2 regions of the Ferdinandcohnia sp. FSL W7-1320 genome follow, and region 1 is predicted to be linked to the other one. Evidence: predicted binding sites of a transcription regulator. Region 1 holds the regulator's gene; the other holds the start of a gene.
The links. Region 1 encodes NrdR, which represses ribonucleotide reductase genes. Its sites were predicted from a motif close to AACACNATATATNGTGTT; they were not measured.
Positions count from the first base shown of each region.

Region 1 (11,748 bases):
ACAAAGGATTTCGATACATTTTCTCCACAGAGTTGCTTTACAACCTTCGTAACATTTCCAGTAGATACCCCATTAATAACCATCTCTAACATAGAAAGAACAAAAGCTTGGTCGCTTCGTTCATACTTTTCAAATATAGATGGAGAAAAGTCACCTTCACGTGTACGAGGAACACGCAAAGTAATTCGTCCGTTAGATAATAGTAAATCACGTTCATAATAACCATTTCGGTAATCTCGACGAGTAACTGTTCGTTCATAAGCTTTTGCTTGTAAGTGTTCATCACGTTCTTTTTCCATTATTTCATTCAGTACTAAGACTATGGAAGCTTTAGTAACCGCTTCGATATTAGAGTTCATAACAGCATCTTTTAAATTGTCCAAATTTAGGGTAAACTGAAGTTGAGTCAAAATTAATTCCTCCTAATGTTTTCGTCGCTGATAACATTGTGGCCAAATGGAATTGATTTGACTCTTTTTCTTTTTACACAATTATATGGACTTAATCCAGATTTAGCTAATCTTTGTCCGAAGCTAGCTGAACTTCGGACACGTCTGCGCATATTTAGTTAATCTTTGTCTGAAGCTAGTTGAACTTCGGACACTTCTGCGCATATTTAGTTGATCTTTGTCTGAAGCTAGCTGAACTTCGGACACGTCTGTGCAGATTTAGTTAATCTTTGTCCGAAGCTAGCACAACTTCGGACACGACTAAGCAGATTTAGCTAATCTTTGTCCGAAGCTAGCTGAACTTCGGACACGTCCGAGCAGAATTAGCAATTCATTGTCTGAAGCTAGCACAACTTCGGACAAAGTCGCTTAATTTAGCCATTTTTTGTCTGAAGTTACCTCAACTTCGGACACGACTAAGGAGATTTAGCTAATCATTGTCCGAAGCTAGCTGAACTTCGGACACGTCTGCGCATATTTAGTTAATCTTTGTCTGAAGCTAGTTGAACTTCGGACACGTCTGCGCATATTTAGTTAATCTTTGTCTGAAGCTAGCTGAACTTCGGACACGTCCGAGCAGAATTAGCAATTCATTGTCTGAAGCTAGCACAACTTTAGACACGACTAAGGAGATTTAGCTAATCATTGTCCGAAGATAGCATAACTTCGGCCACAGCCGCGCATATTTGGATACTATTTGTCTGAAGCTAGCACAACTTTAGACACGACTAAGGAGATTTAGCTAATCATTGTCCGAAGATAGCGCAACTTCGGACAAAGCAACGCAAAAATAGCAACCAATTGTCTGAAGCAGCCTCAAGTTCCGACACCAGTGCGCAAATTTATCCATCCATTGTCCGAAGATCTCTCAACTTTTGACCCATTCTCGCATATATTGCACTCCTGTGTCCGGAGATACCTCCACTTCGAACAAAGCCCCACTGACTTAGCACCTCCCCTGTGCATCTATCCGCCCCCGATGCACCCATGCTGTTTTGACCTTCTCTTGTCCGAAGACTATCCAGACTAATATTTTAAGATGAGTTTTATTATTATTATTCTGTTTACAGAATGAGTTTGTTTGTACTCAATTTGGAGTCTATATCTTTATACAAGATACCTTATTTACCTAGGTCAAATAACCATATGAAATAGCCTAAAGGACGTATAAATGACCAATTTTATAAAAAAATGAATTAAAGTGTTACATATCTATTTTAATGTGTTATACTAATCGTAGAAAATAACAACAAAAAGTATAACATATATCGTGGAGGGGTTTTGATGAAGCCAAGAATCGCAATCAATGGATTTGGCCGTATTGGAAGAATGGTATTTAGAAAAGCAATTATGGATGATACTTTAGAAATAATCGCTATCAATGCAAGCTACCCTGCGGACACACTAGCACATCTAATAAAATATGATACAAACCATGGTAAGTTCGATGCGGAAATCATTCCACAGGACGACTCATTATTGGTGAATGGTAAGCGTATTCAGCTTCTTAGCTCCCGTGATCCTTTAGAGCTTCCTTGGAAAAGATTAAATATAGATATTGTGATTGAGGCAACAGGAAAATTTAATTCAAAGGAAAAAGCGAGCCTTCATTTACAGGCTGGTGCCAGAAAAGTCATCTTAACTGCACCTGGTAAGGATGAGGATGTTACAATTGTAATGGGTGTAAATGAAGACAAATATGATCATGAAAATCATGCAATCATTTCAAACGCTTCTTGTACAACAAATTGCTTAGCACCAGTTGCAAAAGTTTTAAACGAGCAGTTTGGAATTGTGAACGGTTTAATGACAACAGTTCATGCTTATACAAATGACCAAAAAAATATCGATAATCCACATAAAGATTTAAGAAGAGCAAGAGCTTGTGCACAATCTATTATTCCGACATCGACTGGAGCGGCAAAAGCATTATCACTTGTATTGCCAGAACTAAAAGGAAAATTACATGGAATGGCATTACGTGTACCAACTCCTAATGTTTCTTTAGTTGATTTAGTTGTAGATGTTGAACGAGATGTAACGATTGAAGAAATTAATGAGGCTTTTATAACTGCATCCGTTGGGGCATTAAAAGGGATCTTGGATTTTACGACTGAACCATTAGTTTCCATTGACTTTAATACAAATCCACATTCGTCTATTGTCGATGGGTTATCTACAATGGTCATAGGTGAGCGTAAGGTAAAGGTATTAGCTTGGTACGATAATGAATGGGGATATTCTTGTAGAGTCGTAGATTTAGTCAAATTTGTTGGCGAAAAAATTATCCAAAAAACTGAAGCAAAAGTCGGTTAAATCAAAAACCTTCCCAATTGTGGGAAGGTTTTATTATTTAGTTTAATAAAACGTATTGCTAAATGTATATAAACTTAGTATACTAGTTTTCGTGAACTTCTTAAAAGCTTATGCTTTTGTAGCTACTTAAAGGGTTAGGACCTCTCTGGACTAACTTTCCCCCGTGGTAGTTATGCTCATGCTTTACGCGAAGAACTCATCGAAATTATGGTAAGAGGGGGAACAATTAAATTATGGAAACTATGGGACGTCATGTAATCTCTGAATTATGGGGTTGCGATTTTGAAAAATTAAACGACATGCAAGGTATTGAAGAAACTTTTGTTCAAGCGGCACTAAAGTCAGGTGCAGAAATTCGTGAAGTAGCTTTTCACAAATTTGCTCCACAGGGAGTTAGTGGTGTTGTTATCATCTCTGAATCACATCTAACGATTCACAGTTTTCCTGAACATGGATACGCAAGTATAGATGTGTACACATGTGGAGATTTAGATCCGAATATTGCTGCAGACTATATTGCTGAGGCACTTGGTGCACAAACACGCGAGAATATTGAACTTCCACGTGGTATGGGACCAGTACAAGTAAAGCCAGCACAAGTAAAAGTACTTTAAAAATAAATAAGAATCAACTAAAATAGAAAGAGGTGTATAAATTACACCTCTTTTTTACATTTAGAACAGTAATTTTCATTTATATAGATAAAAATAGGGAGTGGAACTAATGGGATTGCAAACGTTTTTTTCTAATCACAGCGAGACGAGAGACAAACATTCGGACGAGCAGTTAAGAAGTCATTATTATAAAACAACAAATAAAAAGGCGATTGATGCTGTAAAAAAGGTTATTAATCATTTAGATGGTTACCATATTAACTCTGTATCAGAAGAACGAGGGGAAATAAGCATTTCAATAAAAAAAGGAAGAAAAGCCTTTGTGGTTGCAACTGTTGTCTCTGTAAGACCGTTTGAAACAGCGATTGACTTCGCGGTTACAACCGAAACACTTTTATTACCTATAGACTTTGGCTACAGTAAAAAAGTCATTATGAATTTATATCAACGCTTAGATAAAGAACTTCCTCTTATAGGTAAAAAAGATTCATAAGTCGGATTTATGATGAGAACCCCTTGTCCAATGAAAATCTTTCTTATAATATGAATACATAGAGATCTCCTAAGAAGGGAGTTGTTACGAATGAGATGCCCTACTTGTCAACATAATGGAACGAGAGTCTTGGATTCACGCCCAGTTGATGATAGTCGTTCAATCCGTAGAAGACGAGAATGTGAAAAATGCCAGTATCGGTTTACGACATTTGAAAAAGTGGAAGAAATTCCTTTGATTGTGGTTAAAAAAGAAGGTACCCGCGAGGAGTTCAGCAGGGAAAAGATGCTGCGGGGGCTAATTAAAGCGTGTGAAAAACGTCCAGTTTCCTTGAAACAATTAGAGGATATCACTCATGACGTTGAAAAGGAACTACGTAGTCAAGGGATTGCAGAGGTCAATAGCGATATTATTGGTGAATATGTAATGAACCATTTGGCAAAGGTAGATGAAGTTGCGTATGTTCGTTTTGCATCAGTTTACCGCCAATTTAAAGATATAAATGTTTTTATCGATGAATTAAAGGAATTAATAAAAAGAGAACGCTAAAGGGCTTAAGATACGTGTTAAGCTCTTTTTTGAACTATAAATGCGTGTTCAAAAATGAGGTTAAAAAGGACCACGTCGACAAAAACGCTACGGCCTCATGTTTTGTCGACACTAGCACGTCCTGTGCGTCGTAATTTCAAGGCGTCGCGAGCTCCCGAGTACCGGCGCGAGTAACTGCTTGAGTTAACTCCCTTGCAGCCTTGCGCTGAGGAATTGTCATCGTGAATAATCTAGTAGACGCAAGCACATAACCAGGTTATTCACAATGTACTTGGAGCAGTTTACGCAGAAATTCGATGTGTCCTTTTCGGCCGACTTTTTTGACATCCTATAAAAATGGAAGGCTTTGATGAAATGGAGCATTGGAAGGAATTAGTACCAGTTGATCGTTATATTGTGCATTCTGCTGACCTTTTGCATGATTATGACCGGAAAATTGTATCTTTGCTTTACCAACCTCTTATTGGAATGAAAGCCTTCAGTCTATATATGACTTTGTGGAGTGAGTTGGAGCAAAACCGACTATGGGGAGAGGAAAGTACCCATTATACGTTAATGGCACTGTTACAAACGAATCTACAGGATATTTATCAAGAACGATTAAAGCTTGAAGGTATCGGCTTATTAAAAACATTTGTAAAATCCGATGAGCATTCTAGGAGTTTTATCTATGAGTTGCAGGCACCACTCTCACCTAGAGCTTTTTTTACAGATGGTGTTCTTAATGTTTATTTGTATAACAGATTAGGAAAAGGTAAATTTTTTAAACTCAAGCAGTTCTTTTCAGATCATGAACCTGATTTAGATTCATATAAACCGATTACGAAAGCATTTAATGAGGTATTTGCCTCTGCTCAAGTCTCGAAAATGATTTCATCGATTAGTGATGAAATGAAAAGCAATCTTGAACGTGATGACAATACAGAATACATGGATCGTAGTCATGAGAAAAAGCTTGTAATCGAAAACGAAATCTTTAATTTCGATTTGTTTTTTGCAGGTCTTTCAGATGTAATGATTCCGAGAAATGCCATTACACCTAGAGTAAGAGAAGCAATCACTAAGCTTTCTTTTCTTTATGGAATCGATCCGGTTGAGATGCAGGGGATTGTTATGAGTGCTTTTGATCCAAACGAAAAAATTGATATCGAAAAATTAAGAAAGGCTTCAAGAGACTGGTATCAATTTGAAACTGGTAATGAATTACCTAATTTAACAGAAAGGGTTCAACCATTACCAAATCAAACAATGGTAAACAAAGTTCCTCAAACAAAGGAAGAAGAATTAATTCAGAAACTGGAAAGAATCTCACCAAAAGAGTTTTTAATCGATGTATCTGGAGGGTCACAGCCTTCTGTTTCTGAATTGAAAATTATAGAAGATGTGATGTTCCGTCAAAACTTACTTCCAGGTGTTGTGAATGTACTGTTATATTATGTCATGTTAAAATCGGATATGAGATTAACAAAGTCTTATATCGAAACCATTGCAAGTAACTGGGCAAGATTAAATATAAAGACAGTTAAGGATGCAATGGAGACGGCCAAAAAGCATAATTGGACTGCAGATAAAAAGACAAATAAATATAAAAGACAACCGATTCGCAAAGAGTTATTACCTGACTGGTTAAAACAAGAGGATGAAGGTACAAAAGAAGAAACTCCAAAAAAGGAAAAAGCAAAGGAAAATGCATCAAGTCCTTCCTTTGAAGAGAAGAAACGTCTGTTTGAAGAAAGATTAAAAAAGAATAACCAATAAGATGGGGGTGAGGATATGAAACCGATTCAGGATTCTTTGAAAAAACTTTCAAATCATGCTGGCTTTCAGCAGCGATATGAACAAATTAAACATGAGGTATTAAACCATTCTGAGGTAAGAGACTTTATAAACGCACATCAGGATCAAATTACTAATGATACGATTAATAGAAGTCTTGTTAAGCTTTACGAATATATCAATCAAAGCAAGGAATGTAATAAATGTGAAAGCCTTCATTCGTGTAAAAATATGCTACAGGGCTTTCATCCTCATCTTGAACTTAAAGGTAACTCAATTGAATTAAGCTATGAAAGATGTCCGAAAAAGGTAATGCACGATGAACAGATTAAATATAAATCTTTAATTAAGAGTATGTATGTTCCAAAAGATATCCTTGATGCATCCCTCGAATCTCTAGAATTTGATGAAGGACGGTCAGATGCAATTCTTTTAATTCAGGAATTTCTCGACCACTATGAACCTGGCAAACGGATGCAGGGATTATATTTACACGGTTCGTTTGGAATTGGGAAAACTTACTTCTTAGGAGCCCTTGCAAATGGACTAGCTCAGAAAAAGGTCTCTTCGATGCTTGTGTATGTACCAGAATTTATGAGGGAGTTAAAAGGTTCCTTACAGGACCAATCAATCAATTCAAAAATTGATGCAGTTAAAAAAGTACCAGTTTTAATGCTAGATGATATTGGTGCAGAATCGATGTCTAGTTGGATGCGTGACGATATTCTTGGTAGTATCCTGCAATACCGTATGCTTGAAAACTTACCGACCTTCTTTACATCAAATTTCGATTTTAAAGGTCTTGAACACCATTTATCATATACGCAACGTGGTGAAGAGGAAAAGGTCAAAGCTGCTCGAATCATGGAACGAATCAAATATTTAGCAAAACCAGTTGAACTTAAAGGAAAAAACAGACGATACTAATCGAATTGGCTTTCTCGAAAAAGAGAAAGCCAATTTTTTTATTCTAAAGTTGTCCGATTCACCATATACATGTAACAGGGTAATGGTATTGGTGAAATGGGGGGACTAGCTTGATTGAAATGCATTTCCAAGAAATAACAGATGCACAAAAAATGTATAAGGGCTTAGTTGCAAAGGCAAAAGCTCTTTCTATAGATTACATAGAAGTTGTCAATGATGAGGAGAATGTCGTGTCTGTTTTCATTTCAGAGAAAATACAATATGCAGTTCAGGTTGTGGTCATTCCGGTAATGGCCGAGTTTATCATTCATAACAAAGAGGACAATTGGATTCTTGATTACATTGAAAATTTATTTTACTTTACCGATTATGAAGAGAAGAAGCAAATATTAGAAATTGCCAAAGGATTGATGGATGGGAATAACCCTGATATCCCAGGGGTTCAAGATGTCGTGCCGCGGGAACAACTGATAGAGGAAGCGCTTCACGATTTTATGGAAATTCCTATTTCTTTCTCGTTTGAATCATTTTTAAAGTTTCGCATGCGGTCGTATAATGAGGCATTATTGCAAATAATCGAATCTGCTATTGATGAATACAAGCTTGAGCAGGAGTATCAAACATTTATTCAAGGACTGAGGGAATTTAGAGAGAAGCGAGAACCAAAGCTTGAACAATTACATATTTTACATGATGAGCAATTTTATTTTTATAATCATGAGTTTACTGAAATTAAGCGAGATGAATTGTTTAAATATATTGATCGAAAACTAATCCTACACCAGCCCTTGTACATTGATTCTGCAGTATTGGCACCATTAGTATCAATTGCTCCGAAGTCAATTTCAATTTATACGGACCAGATTGATAATGGAATGGTACAGACCATCCACAATATTTTTTTAGAGAATGTCACAATTTACACGAAGAAGTCCTTTGAAAACACACGGCAGAAAGCAAAAAAAATATGAAATATACGAACTGCCCTTGATTTAACTTTTAAATAAGACTATAATACCTACATATTACAAATACTCATGAATGAGTAGTCTATAATTTAAAAGTTATGATGAGGACACGATTGTATAATTACGGTTTTCAGAGAGGGAGGCCAAGGCTGGAAGCTTCCTAACACGAATGATACTTTTACCACCTCTAAACTTCAGTAGTGAACCTTTGTTTATCAAAGTTGTAATTACTGACGGGATAACCGTTATTTGTTTCTTGAGCCATTCGATTTTTCTCGAGTGGAAACAAGGGTGGAACCACGATACATATACTCGTCCCTTTTTTTGGGGACGGGTATTTTTTATTTTCACATTTTTATATCTAGCCCAAGGCGCCATCGGCTCTCGGGTCTAAGCAAATCGCTTCAGAAGGAAAAAGGCACCTTCTGTCGGCGCTAATCTTATACTTGTAGCCTAAGGATGCGCGCCTTGTGCTTTTAATTTAAAAGGAGTTGAAAACTGATGTCAGATGTAGTAAAAATTACATTCCCAGACGGAGCAGTGAAGGAGTTTCCTAAAGGAACAACAACAGAAGATATTGCAGGATCAATCAGCCCAGGCCTAAAGAAAAAGTCAATCGCTGGTAAGTTTAATGGAAAAGAGATTGATTTACGAACTGAAATTCATGAAGATGGTGAAATAGCAATCATTACCCAAGATACTGATGCAGCATTAGAAATCATGCGACACAGTACAGCTCACCTTATGGCTCAAGCAATTAAACGCCTATACAAGGATGTTAAGCTTGGTGTAGGGCCAGTTATTGAAAATGGTTTTTACTATGACATTGATATGGAAAAATCATTAACACCTGAAGATCTGCCTGAAATCGAAAAAGAAATGAAAAAGATCATAAATGAAAATCTTGAAATCCATCGTGTCGAGGTTTCGCGTGATGAGGCATTAAGAAGATACGAGGAAATCGGCGATGAGCTTAAAATTGAATTAATTCAAGATATTCCGGAGGGAGAACCTTTATCAATTTACGAACAAGGTGAATTTTTTGACCTTTGCCGTGGTGTCCATGTTCCTTCAACAGGAAAAATTAAAGAATTTAAGCTATTAAGCATTGCTGGTGCGTACTGGCGTGGAGATAGTGACAATAAAATGCTACAACGTATTTACGGAACTGCATTCTTTAAAAAAGCTGAACTTGACGAATACCTTCGTTTACTAGAAGAGGCTAAAGAACGTGACCATCGTAAATTAGGTAAGGAACTAAGCCTGTTTACAAATTCACAAAAAGTAGGTCAAGGATTGCCATTATGGCTTCCAAAAGGCGCGACGATACGCCGCGTTATCGAACGCTATATTGTAGATAAAGAAGTAAGACTAGGCTATGACCATGTGTATACACCAGTACTTGCAAACGTTGATTTATATAAAACTTCTGGTCACTGGGATCATTATCAAGAAGACATGTTCCCAATAATGGAAATGGATAATGAAGAGCTTGTGTTACGTCCAATGAACTGTCCACATCACATGATGATATATAAGAATGGTATTCATAGCTATCGCAAGCTTCCAATTCGAATTGCAGAATTAGGAACAATGCACCGCTACGAAATGAGTGGCGCATTATCGGGTCTTCAACGTGTTAGAGGAATGACTCTTAATGATGCACATATCTTCGTTCGACCTGACCAAATTCAGGAAGAATTCAAACGCGTTGTAAATCTTATTTTAGAGGTTTATAAAGACTTTGATATTCAAGACTTTAGCTTCCGACTTTCTTACCGCGATCCTGCTGACACTGAAAAATATTTCGATGATGACGCAATGTGGGAGAAAGCTCAATCTATGTTAAAGGCAGCGATGGATGACCTTGGTCTGGATTACTTCGAGGCAGAAGGTGAAGCAGCATTCTATGGTCCTAAACTTGATGTTCAGGTTCGTACAGCACTTGGAAAAGATGAAACACTTTCAACTGTTCAACTTGACTTCTTATTACCAGAACGTTTTGATTTAACTTATATTGGTGAAGATGGAAAACAACATCGTCCAGTTGTTATTCACCGTGGTGTTGTATCAACAATGGAACGCTTTGTTGCTTACTTGATTGAAGAGTATAAAGGGGCATTTCCAACTTGGTTAGCCCCTGTTCAAGTTCAAGTCATTCCAGTTTCTCCTGATGTACATCTTGACTATGCGAAGAGTGTTCAAGAGAAACTTCAGGCAGAAGGATTACGTGTCGAAATTGACGACCGTGATGAAAAGATAGGCTATAAAATCCGTGAAGCACAAATGCAAAAAATTCCATTTATGCTTGTTGTAGGTGACAATGAAATGGGAGAAAAAGCGGTAAATGTCCGTAAATACGGTGAGCAGAAATCTGAGACTATGTCCTTTGATGCTTTCCTTTCAGCGATCCTACAGGAAGTAAAAAAATAAAAAAAGCTTGTCAAACATAAAGGTGCATGCTAGAATGAATTTCGTTGCACTATTCTAGTTGCACCGTTTGACAGTTATCATCATAGATGTTATACTTTTGTAGGTAATTGAATACTTGTTTGAGAAAGTAGAGGCACCCGCTTCTCACCTGATTGACGCAAATTGCAGTTGGTAGGTCTTACGTTCATTAATCATTAATGTGTAAATGAATTGTAATAGTGTGGGTGTGTATACATTCACACTTTTTTGTTTGTCTCAAATCTGTAAAATGCGCAAGATTTCAAACGAGGCATTCTTTAAAAAACCTTGGAGGTGGCTAATTATTAGCAAAGACATGATGGTAAACGAAGGCATTCGTGCCCGCGAAGTTCGTTTGATTGGTCAAAACGGTGATCAGCTTGGAATTAAATCCAAAAATGAAGCATTAGAAATTGCTGCAAGAGCAAATCTTGATCTTGTATTGGTTGCACCTAACGCGAAACCACCTGTATGTCGTATAATGGACTACGGTAAATTCCGTTTTGAGCAACAGAAGAAAGAAAAAGAAGCTCGTAAAAACCAAAAGGTTATCAATATTAAGGAAGTTAGACTTAGTCCGACAATTGATGAGCATGATTTTAATACAAAGCTTCGTAACGCAATTAAATTCCTTGAAAAGGGCGACAAAGTTAAAGCGTCTATTCGCTTTAAAGGTCGTGCGATTACACATAAAGAAATCGGTCAACGTGTTTTAGATCGTTTTTCTAAAGCTTGTGCTGAAGTAGCTACGATTGAATCCCACCCAAAAATGGATGGAAGAAGCATGTTTTTAGTACTAGCACCTAAAATCGAAAAGTAATGAATTGAGGAGGAACTCCCTATGCCAAAAATGAAAACACACCGTGGTACTGCAAAGCGTTTTAAGAAAACAGGATCTGGTAAACTTAAACGTTCACATGCATACACAAGCCACTTATTCGGAAATAAATCTCAAAAGCAAAAGCGTAAGCTTCGTAAAGCTACATTAGTTAGCAAAGGCGATTTCAAACGTATTCGCCACATGTTAGACAACATTAAATAATCGGTTATTGATCTTAGGAGGGAAACAAAATGCCAAGAGTAAAAGGCGGAACAGTTACACGCAAACGTCGTAAAAAGGTATTAAAATTAGCTAAAGGTTATTTCGGTTCAAAACACACTTTATATAAAGTTGCAAACCAACAAGTAATGAAATCATTAATGTA
Region 1 is NZ_JBBPAM010000001.1:1,532,069-1,543,816, forward strand. It holds gene NST91_RS07720 (IS256 family transposase) at 1-410, opposite strand, end outside; gene NST91_RS07725 (glyceraldehyde-3-phosphate dehydrogenase) at 1,734-2,765, shown strand; gene speD (adenosylmethionine decarboxylase) at 2,999-3,379, shown strand; gene NST91_RS07735 (cytosolic protein) at 3,489-3,872, shown strand; gene nrdR (transcriptional regulator NrdR) at 3,963-4,421, shown strand; gene NST91_RS07745 (replication initiation and membrane attachment family protein) at 4,776-6,179, shown strand; gene dnaI (primosomal protein DnaI) at 6,195-7,124, shown strand; gene ytxC (putative sporulation protein YtxC) at 7,244-8,095, shown strand; T-box leader at 8,182-8,415, shown strand; gene thrS (threonine--tRNA ligase) at 8,594-10,525, shown strand; ribosomal protein L20 leader region at 10,645-10,779, shown strand; gene infC (translation initiation factor IF-3) at 10,845-11,363, shown strand; gene rpmI (50S ribosomal protein L35) at 11,385-11,585, shown strand; gene rplT (50S ribosomal protein L20) at 11,615-11,748, shown strand, end outside.

Region 2 (11,748 bases), 320 kb from region 1:
TGGGCACTCTAAGGTGACTGCCGGTGACAAACCGGAGGAAGGTGGGGATGACGTCAAATCATCATGCCCCTTATGACCTGGGCTACACACGTGCTACAATGGATGGTACAAAGGGCAGCGAAACCGCGAGGTTAAGCCAATCCCATAAAACCATTCTCAGTTCGGATTGCAGGCTGCAACTCGCCTGCATGAAGCCGGAATCGCTAGTAATCGCGGATCAGCATGCCGCGGTGAATACGTTCCCGGGCCTTGTACACACCGCCCGTCACACCACGAGAGTTTGTAACACCCGAAGTCGGTGGGGTAACCGCAAGGAGCCAGCCGCCTAAGGTGGGACAGATGATTGGGGTGAAGTCGTAACAAGGTAGCCGTATCGGAAGGTGCGGCTGGATCACCTCCTTTCTAAGGAAACTGAAGTTCTACGAACTTCATAAAAAGACGCTTTGTATTGTGATCAGTTTTGAGAGTGCTTTTTTGTGCTTTCAATATTGCACTTGCGTCTGCTAGGTTAATCGAAGATGATTGATTCCTCAGTGCAAAGCTGCATGAAGATTACTCACTGATGTTTGATCACGATGTGATTGAAGTCAGTAGCTTCGTTCCTTGAAAACTAGATAACGTAACAAAACATTCATTGAAGTAGTAAAAGTTCTTTAAAACTTGAAGGCGCACGAGAAGCAAGAAGTTCGAGGCGACGAGTTTTCGAGCAGCGGAGTGCACTTTAGGGTGCATGAGCAGCGGAGAAAGCGAGTCAACGAAGAAATTCGCAGCTTATCGAAGCCGAAATAGGTTAAGTTATGAAGGGCGCACGGTGGATGCCTTGGCACTAGGAGCCGATGAAGGACGGTACTAACACCGATATGCTTCGGGGAGCTGTAAGTAAGCATTGATCCGAAGATTTCCGAATGGGGAAACCCACTGCTCGTAATGGGGCAGTATCCTTACCTGAATACATAGGGTAAGAGAAGGTAGACCCGGGGAACTGAAACATCTTAGTACCCGGAGGAAGAGAAAGCAAACGCGATTTCCTGAGTAGCGGCGAGCGAAACGGAAGATAGCCCAAACCAAGAGGCTTGCCTCTTGGGGTTGTAGGACACTCTATACGGAGTTACAAAAGAGCGAAGTAGACGAAGCGACCTGGAAAGGTCCGTCAGAGAAGGTAACAACCCTGTAGTCGAAACTTCGTTCTCTCTTGAGTGGATCCTGAGTACGGCGGGACACGAGAAATCCCGTCGGAAGCTGGGAGGACCATCTCCCAAGGCTAAATACTCCCTAGTGACCGATAGTGAACCAGTACCGTGAGGGAAAGGTGAAAAGCACCCCGGGAGGGGAGTGAAATAGAACCTGAAACCGTGTGCCTACAAGTAGTCAAAGCACATTTATGTGTGATGGCGTGCCTTTTGTAGAATGAACCGGCGAGTTACGATCCCGTGCAAGGTTAAGTTGAAGAGACGGAGCCGCAGCGAAAGCGAGTCTGAATAGGGCGAAATAGTACGTGGTCGTAGACCCGAAACCAGGTGATCTACCCATGTCCAGGGTGAAGTTCAGGTAACACTGAATGGAGGCCCGAACCCACGCACGTTGAAAAGTGCGGGGATGAGGTGTGGGTAGCGGAGAAATTCCAATCGAACTTGGAGATAGCTGGTTCTCTCCGAAATAGCTTTAGGGCTAGCCTCGAGTATAGAGTCTTGGAGGTAGAGCACTGATTGGACTAGGGGCCCTCATCGGGTTACCGAATTCAGTCAAACTCCGAATGCCAAAGACTTGATTCTCGGGAGTCAGACTGCGAGTGATAAGATCCGTAGTCAAGAGGGAAACAGCCCAGACCACCAGCTAAGGTCCCAAAGTATACGTTAAGTGGAAAAGGATGTGGAGTTGCTTAGACAACCAGGATGTTGGCTTAGAAGCAGCCACCATTTAAAGAGTGCGTAATAGCTCACTGGTCGAGTGACTCTGCGCCGAAAATGTACCGGGGCTAAACGTATCACCGAAGCTGTGGATTGTTCTTACGAACAATGGTAGGAGAGCGTTCTAAGTGCCGTGAAGTCAGACCGTGAGGACTGGTGGAGCGCTTAGAAGTGAGAATGCCGGTATGAGTAGCGAAAGATGGGTGAGAATCCCATCCACCGAATGCCTAAGGTTTCCTGAGGAAGGCTCGTCCGCTCAGGGTTAGTCGGGACCTAAGCCGAGGCTGAAAAGCGTAGGCGATGGACAACAGGTTGATATTCCTGTACCACCTCTTTACCGTTTGAGCGATGGAGGGACGCAGGAGGATAGGGTAAGCGCACTGTTGGATATGTGCGTCCAAGCAGTTAGACTGGTAAGTAGGCAAATCCGCTTACCGTAAGGTTGAGCTGTGATGGCGAGGGAAATATAGTACCGAAGTTCCTGATTCCACACTGCCAAGAAAAGCTTCTAGCGAGGTAAATGGTGCCCGTACCGCAAACCGACACAGGTAGGCGAGGAGAGAATCCTAAGGTGATCGAGAGAACTCTCGTTAAGGAACTCGGCAAAATGACCCCGTAACTTCGGGAGAAGGGGTGCTTTTTAGGGTGCATAGCCCTGAAGAGCCGCAGTGAATAGGCCCAGGCGACTGTTTAGCAAAAACACAGGTCTCTGCGAAGCCGCAAGGCGAAGTATAGGGGCTGACACCTGCCCGGTGCTGGAAGGTTAAGAGGAGGGGTTAGCGCAAGCGAAGCTCTGAATCGAAGCCCCAGTAAACGGCGGCCGTAACTATAACGGTCCTAAGGTAGCGAAATTCCTTGTCAGGTAAGTTCTGACCCGCACGAAAGGTGTAACGATCTGGGCACTGTCTCAACGAGAGACTCGGTGAAATTATAGTACCTGTGAAGATGCAGGTTACCCGCGACAGGACGGAAAGACCCCGTGGAGCTTTACTGCAGCCTGATATTGAATTTTGGTACAGCTTGTACAGGATAGGTAGGAGCCTTGGAAGCCGGAGCGCCAGCTTCGGTGGAGGCATCGGTGGGATACTACCCTGGCTGTATTGAAATTCTAACCCGAAGGCCTTATCGGCCTTGGAGACAGTGTCAGGTGGGCAGTTTGACTGGGGCGGTCGCCTCCTAAAAAGTAACGGAGGCGCCCAAAGGTTCCCTCAGAATGGTTGGAAATCATTCGTAGAGTGTAAAGGCACAAGGGAGCTTGACTGCGAGACCTACAAGTCGAGCAGGGACGAAAGTCGGGCTTAGTGATCCGGTGGTTCCGCATGGAAGGGCCATCGCTCAACGGATAAAAGCTACCCCGGGGATAACAGGCTTATCTCCCCCAAGAGTCCACATCGACGGGGAGGTTTGGCACCTCGATGTCGGCTCATCGCATCCTGGGGCTGTAGTCGGTCCCAAGGGTTGGGCTGTTCGCCCATTAAAGCGGTACGCGAGCTGGGTTCAGAACGTCGTGAGACAGTTCGGTCCCTATCCGTCGTGGGCGTAGGAAATTTGAGAGGAGCTGTCCTTAGTACGAGAGGACCGGGATGGACACACCGCTGGTGTACCAGTTGTTCTGCCAAGGGCATAGCTGGGTAGCTATGTGTGGAAGGGATAAGTGCTGAAAGCATCTAAGCATGAAGCCCCCCTCAAGATGAGATTTCCCATAGTGTTAAACTAGTAAGATCCCTCGAAGATGACGAGGTTGATAGGTCAGAGGTGGAAGCATGGTGACATGTGCAGCTGACTGATACTAATCGATCGAGGACTTAACCAAAATACTTCGAAGATGAATGTAAATACGTTATCTAGTTTTGAAAGAATGAATCTTTCAACATAGTCTAGTGGCGATAGCGAAGAGGTCACACCCGTTCCCATACCGAACACGGAAGTTAAGCTCTTCAGCGCCGATGGTAGTTGGGACTTTGTCCCTGTGAGAGTAGGACGTCGCTAGGCAATTAAGAGATCAACCGTTATGGTTGGTCTTTTTTGTTTTCAAAAACCGAAAGGTTTTATGGTGTTAAAGGCGATTTTGATGGAAATAAGAATAAAAAACAGAATAGGTCGGGTTTCGAGGAGCAAAGAGTTCAAGGAAGCAAGGGAGCGACAACCGGAATGTACTATGTACATGAGGATTGGAGTGAGCGCAGCTGACGCAGAAATCTGCCGCTCATCGGAAGCCGACCACCGAACACGGAAGTTAAGCTCTTGCGCCAATGGTAGTTGGGACTTTGTCCCTGTGAGAGTAGGACGTCGCTAGGCAATTAAGAGATCAACCGTTATGGTTGGTCTTTTTTTGTTTTTTCAAAGCCGAAAGGTTTTGTGGTGTAAAAGAAGGTTTTTTACGGGAATAAGACAATAAAATAGAATAGGTCGGGTTTCGAGGAGCAAAGAGTTCAAGGAAGCAAGGGAGCGACAACCGGAATGTACTATGTACATGAGGATTGGAGTCGAGTGCAGCTGACGCAGAAATCTGCCGCTCATCGGAAGCCGACCACCGAACACGGAAGGTAAGCTCTTGCGCCGATGGTAGTTGGGACTTTGTCTCTGTGAGAGTAGGACGTCGCTAGGCAAATGAAAGATCAACCATTGTGGTTGGTCTTTTTTTGTTTGTGTTGGTGCGTGACAGTTTTTTAAACAGTAATATAAAGAAAGAGGTACACAACTGGATAAAATTAGGGAAAGCCAAACTAGTAAACACCAGAAAGAGGTACACAACTGGATAAAATTAGGGAAAGCTAAACTAGAAAACACCAGAAAGAGGTACGCAACTGGATAAAATTAGGGAAATCTAAACTAGAAAACACCAGAAAGAGGTACGCAACTGGATAAAATTAGGGAAAGCCAAACTAGAAAACACCAGAAAGAGGTACGCAACTGGATAAAATTAGGGAAAGTCAAACTAGAAAACACCAGAAAGAGGTACGCAACTGGATAAAATTAGGGAAAGCCAAACTAGTAAACACCAGAAAGAGGTATGCAATTGGATAAAATTAGGTAACCCCAAACCAGCAAACATTAGAAAGAAGTTCGTTCCTGGTAAAAAATGTTAAATACGAACTCAGTATGCATCAAAATGAAGGCAACAACTGGATAAAATTAGGGGAAATCATATCTGTAAAGGGCTATTCGTTCCGTTTCTGTAATTGAGAAGGACAAAAGGCGTGCAAAGTAATCAGCTATAACTTTTTTCAAAGTTTAATAAAAGAGTAACTCAAAGTGCTTAAATCATGCCGTTTGACGATAGGGTTACAACAGATGGGAGGGCAATGTTACCATTGATACTAACACAGAGGGGCGGGCTAATAACAAAACTACTGAACTGTTCTCACCCTACCCTCCCCTTATCCGTTAACCAACAAAGCCCCTAATAATGGTAAAAGTAGTGCTGCAATCCAGAGTGGCGGAAAATACTTTCTCGATTTTTTAACTTTCTTAAAAGGCAGACTGAATGTGTAAATGCTTTTATATAAACAATTCATGACAGCAAAGATCATAGTGGTGCCAATAAAACTATATAGAAGTGAAACAATGTAATATTCGACTTTCATATTTGCAAAAGGAAGTCTTGTTAGTAAAATTGTCAAGATTAGTGACACTAGTGCTATCCATAATAAGGCACCAAGGTTTGTTAGCAATAGCTTGGGTGATTTTACAATCGCATCCCTAACCGTTGTATCTTCTAATACAACTATGTATGGAGTTAATGAGAATATAAGTACAACGAAAATAACTATGATTGCTAATGGCCAAAAAGTATGAGTTAGTTGAAAGATTATGCTACATAATAGGAGTTCGAGTATTGAAAATTGTATCATTCTTTTAAAATAATAGGGTGCAATTTTTAATATTGAATATGTATTATCAGGTCCTTCTAAAAAGCATTTCATGGCTCCAAGATACATGCTGAGCGCGTAGCTTTTTATTAGTAGCATTATTATGGTAGCAATACTAGTTAGTAGCCAGTTGTTAGTATAGGGTCCATATATAGAAAGAATCTCATTATTTAATACCGGAATTGCATAGGGAAATTGGGTATCAATAGAAAATAGGGTAAAACCAAAGTAGATACCTAAGACTCCTATGAAAGTTTGAATCACATGAACGATGAGTGGGATGATCACCAATCTTGGGTGGTAGATGGTGTGGTAAAGTCCTTTCGAAATGTTCAATGTATCACCTCGAGTTATTTCTTTCCATAGTTTATTATATAACATGAAAAAACCTACTCCAAAAATGGAATAGGTTATTTTTTCTTTATTTTACCTGACCACTTTTTAAAGCCGCCTTGAAGTTGGTAAAGGTCTTTGTACCCTTTTCTACGAAGTAATTGGGCTGCACGACCACTACGAACCGTGTTTTGGCAGTACAAGTAGACTGGTTTATCAGGTCTGATTTCTGTTAAACGTTGTTTCATTTGGGATAATGGTATATTACGTGCGCCTAGAATATGACCCCCGTCAAATTCGTTTGGTTCACGTACATCAATTAGTTGTGCTTTACGATATCCTTCGCGGAACTGTTCCTCAGTTAAAACAGTTACGATTTTACGCTGGTAGAAGAATGTAAATATAGCGTATGCGATGATTGCACCCAAAACAATTAAAAGTATTTCCAAAATCAATCTACTCCTTTTTCTATCTCTCATTTTCTATTATATTCGTGTGACTTAAAAGAATCAAAGGAATTCTCTGGAGTATTTGATTTTGAATTTCAATTTTGTTCTGATAGACTAAGGGAGGTTGATAATTTTTGATTAAAGAGGGTTTAGTATGGGAAAAGAGGTATGGAGATTTATTGATTCAGGCGATTGTTCCCCTGAGTTTAATATGGCTTTAGATGAAGCATTGCTTGATTGGAACAGTGAGGGTAAAATTCCTCCAACCATTCGTTTTTATGGCTGGAATCCACCGACTCTTTCAATAGGTTATTTTCAAAAGGTAGAAAGAGAAATCGATTTAGAAGCTGTCAAAAAATATGGTCTTGGTTTTGTTCGTCGACCAACGGGTGGTAGAGGGGTTCTACATGATAAAGAGTTAACTTATAGTGTGATTGTATCGGAAGAGCATCCTGAGATGCCACACACGGTAACTGAAGCATATCGTGTTATCTCAGAAGGAATCTTACAGGGCTTTCGAAAGTTGGGTCTCGATGCTTATTTTGCAGTTCCAAAAACGAGCGAAGAACGAGAAGGCTTAAAAAATCCACGTTCTGCAGTTTGTTTCGATGCACCTTCCTGGTACGAACTTGTTGTCGAAGGAAGAAAGGTAGCCGGGAGTGCTCAAACGAGACAGAAGGGTGTCATTCTTCAGCACGGATCAATTCTACTAGATATAGATGAGGATAAATTATTTGACCTATTTAAATATCCGAGTGAGCGTGTAAGGGAAAGAATGCAACGGAATTTTAAAAATAAAGCAGTTGCAATCAATGCATTAAGGGAGAATCCGGTTACGATTGATGAAGCCAAACAGGCTTTTAAAGAAGGTTTTGAGGAAGGACTAAATATAGTACTTGAACCTTATCATTTGACTGATGAGGAATTGGATTATGTTCATGGGATTGCAGAGAAACGCTATAAAACAGATGAATGGAATTTTAAACGATAACGACTTTTTTAGTCGTTTTTTACTTGGCTAAAAGACCTATCCTTGGTATTATTAGGTTTGTTCTTTTAAGGGAAAAATCAACCGACAAAATTCTTCAAAAAAGATGAAATAATTTAGTTTACCTAGATTTTCCTCTGTTTTACTTTATATCTTATACTATTTTCAGTTTGACAAAAAAGATTTTATTTATCTAAAAATCAATATATAGTAGTGTCGAAAATTATTTTAACACTATATATTGATTTTTTTATTGTCTTTCAAATAGATATATGGTACTTTAATTTTATCATATAAAAAATAAACCTTATGTAGATTAATAGATTTTAAAGGGAGATGTGGGAATGACTGTTGTGCTAGAAAAAATGAATATGAATGTTGAAAGGCTGAACCAGGATATACGCCTTTTTCCTCAAGTCCATCCAATTACGGAGGACATGAAGATTACCCACAAGGGCGTATCAAGGCTCGTAATGCTTGATCGGTATACATTTAAGGATACCGAAAAAATTACTCTGGCAGAAGGTGACTTTGTTGTTCTAACAATCAAGGAAGATCCAAAGTTTCCAGCTCGTGGTTTAGGTTTCATCATTGACATTGATTGGGAACAGAAGACAGCACAGGTGCTTGTTGAAGAAGAGTATCGTGGCGTGTTGGACAAGCCAGAAGAAATTGAGACAGGTATTGTTAATCGTTCACTTGATGTTATCGAGAAGCCTCTTGAAATTTTCTATGAGCAAATTGCAAAAAGAAATGCCACTGGTTTAGCTGCAGTAGAGAAAACGGAGGAGAAGCGCAAAGAATGGTTTGAAAAGTTCTATCAAGAGCTTGTAAATCTAAACTTCATTCCAGCTGGACGTGTTCTTTACGGAGCTGGTGCGGATACTGATGTTACGTACTTTAACTGTTACGTAATGCCATATGTACAGGATTCTCGTGAAGGTATCTCTGAGCACCGAAAACAGGTTATGGAAATCATGAGCCGTGGTGGCGGTGTCGGAACAAACGGTTCTACACTACGCCCACGCAACACACTAGCACGCGGTGTAAACGGTAAGTCATCTGGTTCCGTTTCATGGCTTGATGACATTGCGAAACTTACACATCTAGTTGAGCAAGGTGGTTCGCGCAGGGGAGCTCAAATGATCATGCTTCAATCTGATCACCCTGACATTATTGAATTCATCATTTCGAAGATGCAAAATCCAAGAATTCTTCGTTATTTAATGGAAAATACACAAGATGCAACAATTAAAAAATATGCTCAAGAAAAGCTAAAGTTCACTCCATTCACGGAACAGGAAATTCAAATGTATCAAGGAATTGTAAATTACAAGCAAATTCCTGGTTATGGTGGTTTTAGTGAAAAAATCATTAAAGATGCTGAACAAAAAATAGTGACTGGCGGAACTTACAGTGTTCATAATCCAGAGTTCTTAACGGGTGCAAACATTTCCGTTTGTATTACTAAAGACTTCATGCAAGCTGTTGAAGAAGACGGGTTATATGAACTTAAATTCCCGGATGTTGAAAGCTACAATGAAGAAGAAATGAAAATCTACAATGAAGAATGGCACAAGGTTGGGGACGTACGTGAGTGGGAAAAACTTGGCCATAAAGTACGTGTGTACCGTAAAATCAAAGCAAGAGATCTTTGGAACTTAATCAATATCTGCGCAACGTACGCTGCAGAACCAGGAATTTTCTTCATCGATAATGCAAACGACATGACTAATGCACAAAGCTATGGTCAAAAAGTTGTTGCAACAAATCCTTGTGGGGAGCAACCTCTCGCACCTTATTCAGTATGTAACCTTGCAGCGGTTAACTTAGCTGAAATGGTTGATAAAGACACAAAGACTGTTAACTTTGAGAAACTAAAGCAAACTGTTGAAGTTGGAGTAAGAATGCAGGATAACGTAATTGATGCAACTCCATACTTCTTAGAAGCAAATAAAAAGCAAGCATTAGGTGAGCGCCGAGTTGGTCTTGGGGTTATGGGATTACACGACCTACTTATCTATTGCGAAACTGAATATGGTTCTGAAGAAGGAAATAAGTTAGTTGACGAAGTGTTCGAAACAATTGCAACAACTGCTTATCGTGCATCAATTGAACTTGCAAAAGAAAAAGGCAGCTTCCCATTCTTAGAAGGTAATTCACTAGAGGATGGCAATCGTATCAGAGAAGCTTTAATTAATACTGGATACATGCAAAAGATGCCAGAAGATATCAAAGAAGGCATTAAACAACACGGAATTCGTAACTCACACTTATTAACCGTCGCTCCTACAGGCAGTACTGGGACAATGGTTGGCGTTTCAACAGGTTTAGAACCTTACTTCTCATTCTCTTATTTTAGAAGTGGACGTTTAGGTAAGTTTATTGAAGTAAAAGCGGATATCGTTCAAGAATATTTAGATAAACACCCAGAAGCAGATCCTAACAACCTGCCTAGCTGGTTCGTTTCTGCAATGGAACTTTCACCAGAAGCACATGCAGATGTACAATGTGTCATCCAACGTTGGATTGACAGCTCAATCAGTAAAACTGTTAACGCACCAAATGGCTACACTGTTTCTCAAGTAGAAGCTGTATATGAGCGCCTCTACAAAGGTGGAGCAAAAGGTGGTACAGTATACGTAGATGGAAGCCGTGATGCTCAAGTTCTTACGCTTAAGGCGGAAGAAAACACATTTGAAGAAGCTGAAGTTACAACTGAAGAAGAAAAGCCAAAAAATCGTGTAGTCCTAATGGATACTGTCATTGATTTACGTCAAACTGATGTTACAATCGGTTCTGAAGTTGGCGACACTTGTCCAGTTTGCCGTCAAGGTACGGTAGAAGACCTTGGTGGATGTAACACATGTACTAACTGTAATGCACAACTTAAATGTGGATTGTAATCAAATGCTAAAGAGGGAATCCTGTACGGATTCCTTCTTTTTTTATATTCAAAAAATCACACGTACTAAATCCCGAGCTATCCGATTAAAAATGTATAAAGGGATTGATTAACTTTATTCATCCGAAGCTGAATAAAGTTAATCAGCCTCCGGCGGATGCCACAGATTTTCAATGGAAGTTTTTCGAGCAGGCTCGAAAAAATCTGGGCGCAAATACGCCAAGGCGCATTTGATTGGGAGGGGTACGATGTTTATTGATGGTGTTTTTTCAGGTGGGGGTATTAAAGGCTTTGCGCTAATAGGGGCTTATCAAGCTATCGAAGCAAAAGGTTTTAGTTTCAAAAGATTGGCGGGAACCAGTGCAGGGTCCTTGATTGCTTCCTTAATAGCTGCTGGTTACACAAGTGAAGAAATTATCAATCTTATGGAAGAATTAGACCTTAGCGATTTTTTAGATGAACGTAAGACCCCGTTAAACACAGCCTTAACGAAGTGGCTACTCCTCTATTGGCGTCTCGGGTTATACAAAGGGGATATGTTGGAGAAATGGATCTATCAAAAGCTTCGTGCAAAGGGTGTAGTTACGTTTCAGAACCTCCCTCCCGGATCATTAAGAATTATTGCATCGGACTTAACAAATGGAAGAATCATGGTATTACCCGACGATTTAGAACGCTATGGGATTCATCCCCAAACTTTCCCGGTGGCAAAAGCTGTTCGGATGAGTTGTAGCCTTCCATACTTTTTTGAACCAGTCCGATTAAAAGATTATCAAGGAAACACAATCGTCGTCGATGGAGGAGTGCTCTCCAACTTTCCAATATGGCTCTTTGATGAGGAACAAAAGCTAAAAAAACGCCCAGTTATTGGGATTAGGCTAAGTGGGAATAATCAGCAGCAAAAACAAAATAAAATTCACAATGCAATCGAAATGTTTGGAGCTCTCTTTGAAACAATGAAGAATGCGCATGATGCGCGTTATATCTCACGTAGACACGAAAAAAATATTATTTTTATCCCCGTTGAAAGTGGATTGACAACCGAATTTGGAGTAACAGATGAAAAAAAGCAAGAGCTTATTCAACTTGGAAAACAACGTACAGAAGCCTTCTTGCGAACGTGGGGTTTTTAAATCAAACAAGAGAAGAATCCAAAGTATAAAAAAACTTTATCCAGCTTTTGTGCTGAATAAAGTTTAAAATAATGCTCGATTCTTCTTTTTGCCTTTTTTACCTTCAATAACAGTTAGGTGTGTCGTATTCGTTTTTCGCTTTTTATGAATAGACGCTACAG
Region 2 is NZ_JBBPAM010000001.1:1,848,015-1,859,762, forward strand. It holds rRNA gene NST91_RS09285 (16S ribosomal RNA) at 1-402, shown strand, start outside; rRNA gene NST91_RS09290 (23S ribosomal RNA) at 789-3,720, shown strand; rRNA gene rrf (5S ribosomal RNA) at 3,784-3,899, shown strand; gene NST91_RS09300 (hypothetical protein) at 5,288-6,160, opposite strand; gene NST91_RS09305 (rhodanese-like domain-containing protein) at 6,190-6,591, opposite strand; gene lipM (octanoyltransferase LipM) at 6,716-7,552, shown strand; gene NST91_RS09315 (vitamin B12-dependent ribonucleotide reductase) at 7,894-10,455, shown strand; gene NST91_RS09320 (patatin-like phospholipase family protein) at 10,703-11,587, shown strand; gene NST91_RS09325 (SA1362 family protein) at 11,651-11,748, opposite strand, start outside.
Region 2: NST91_RS09315 (vitamin B12-dependent ribonucleotide reductase) is a predicted target of NrdR. The motif match lies at 7,780-7,797, and genes of this name have one in related genera.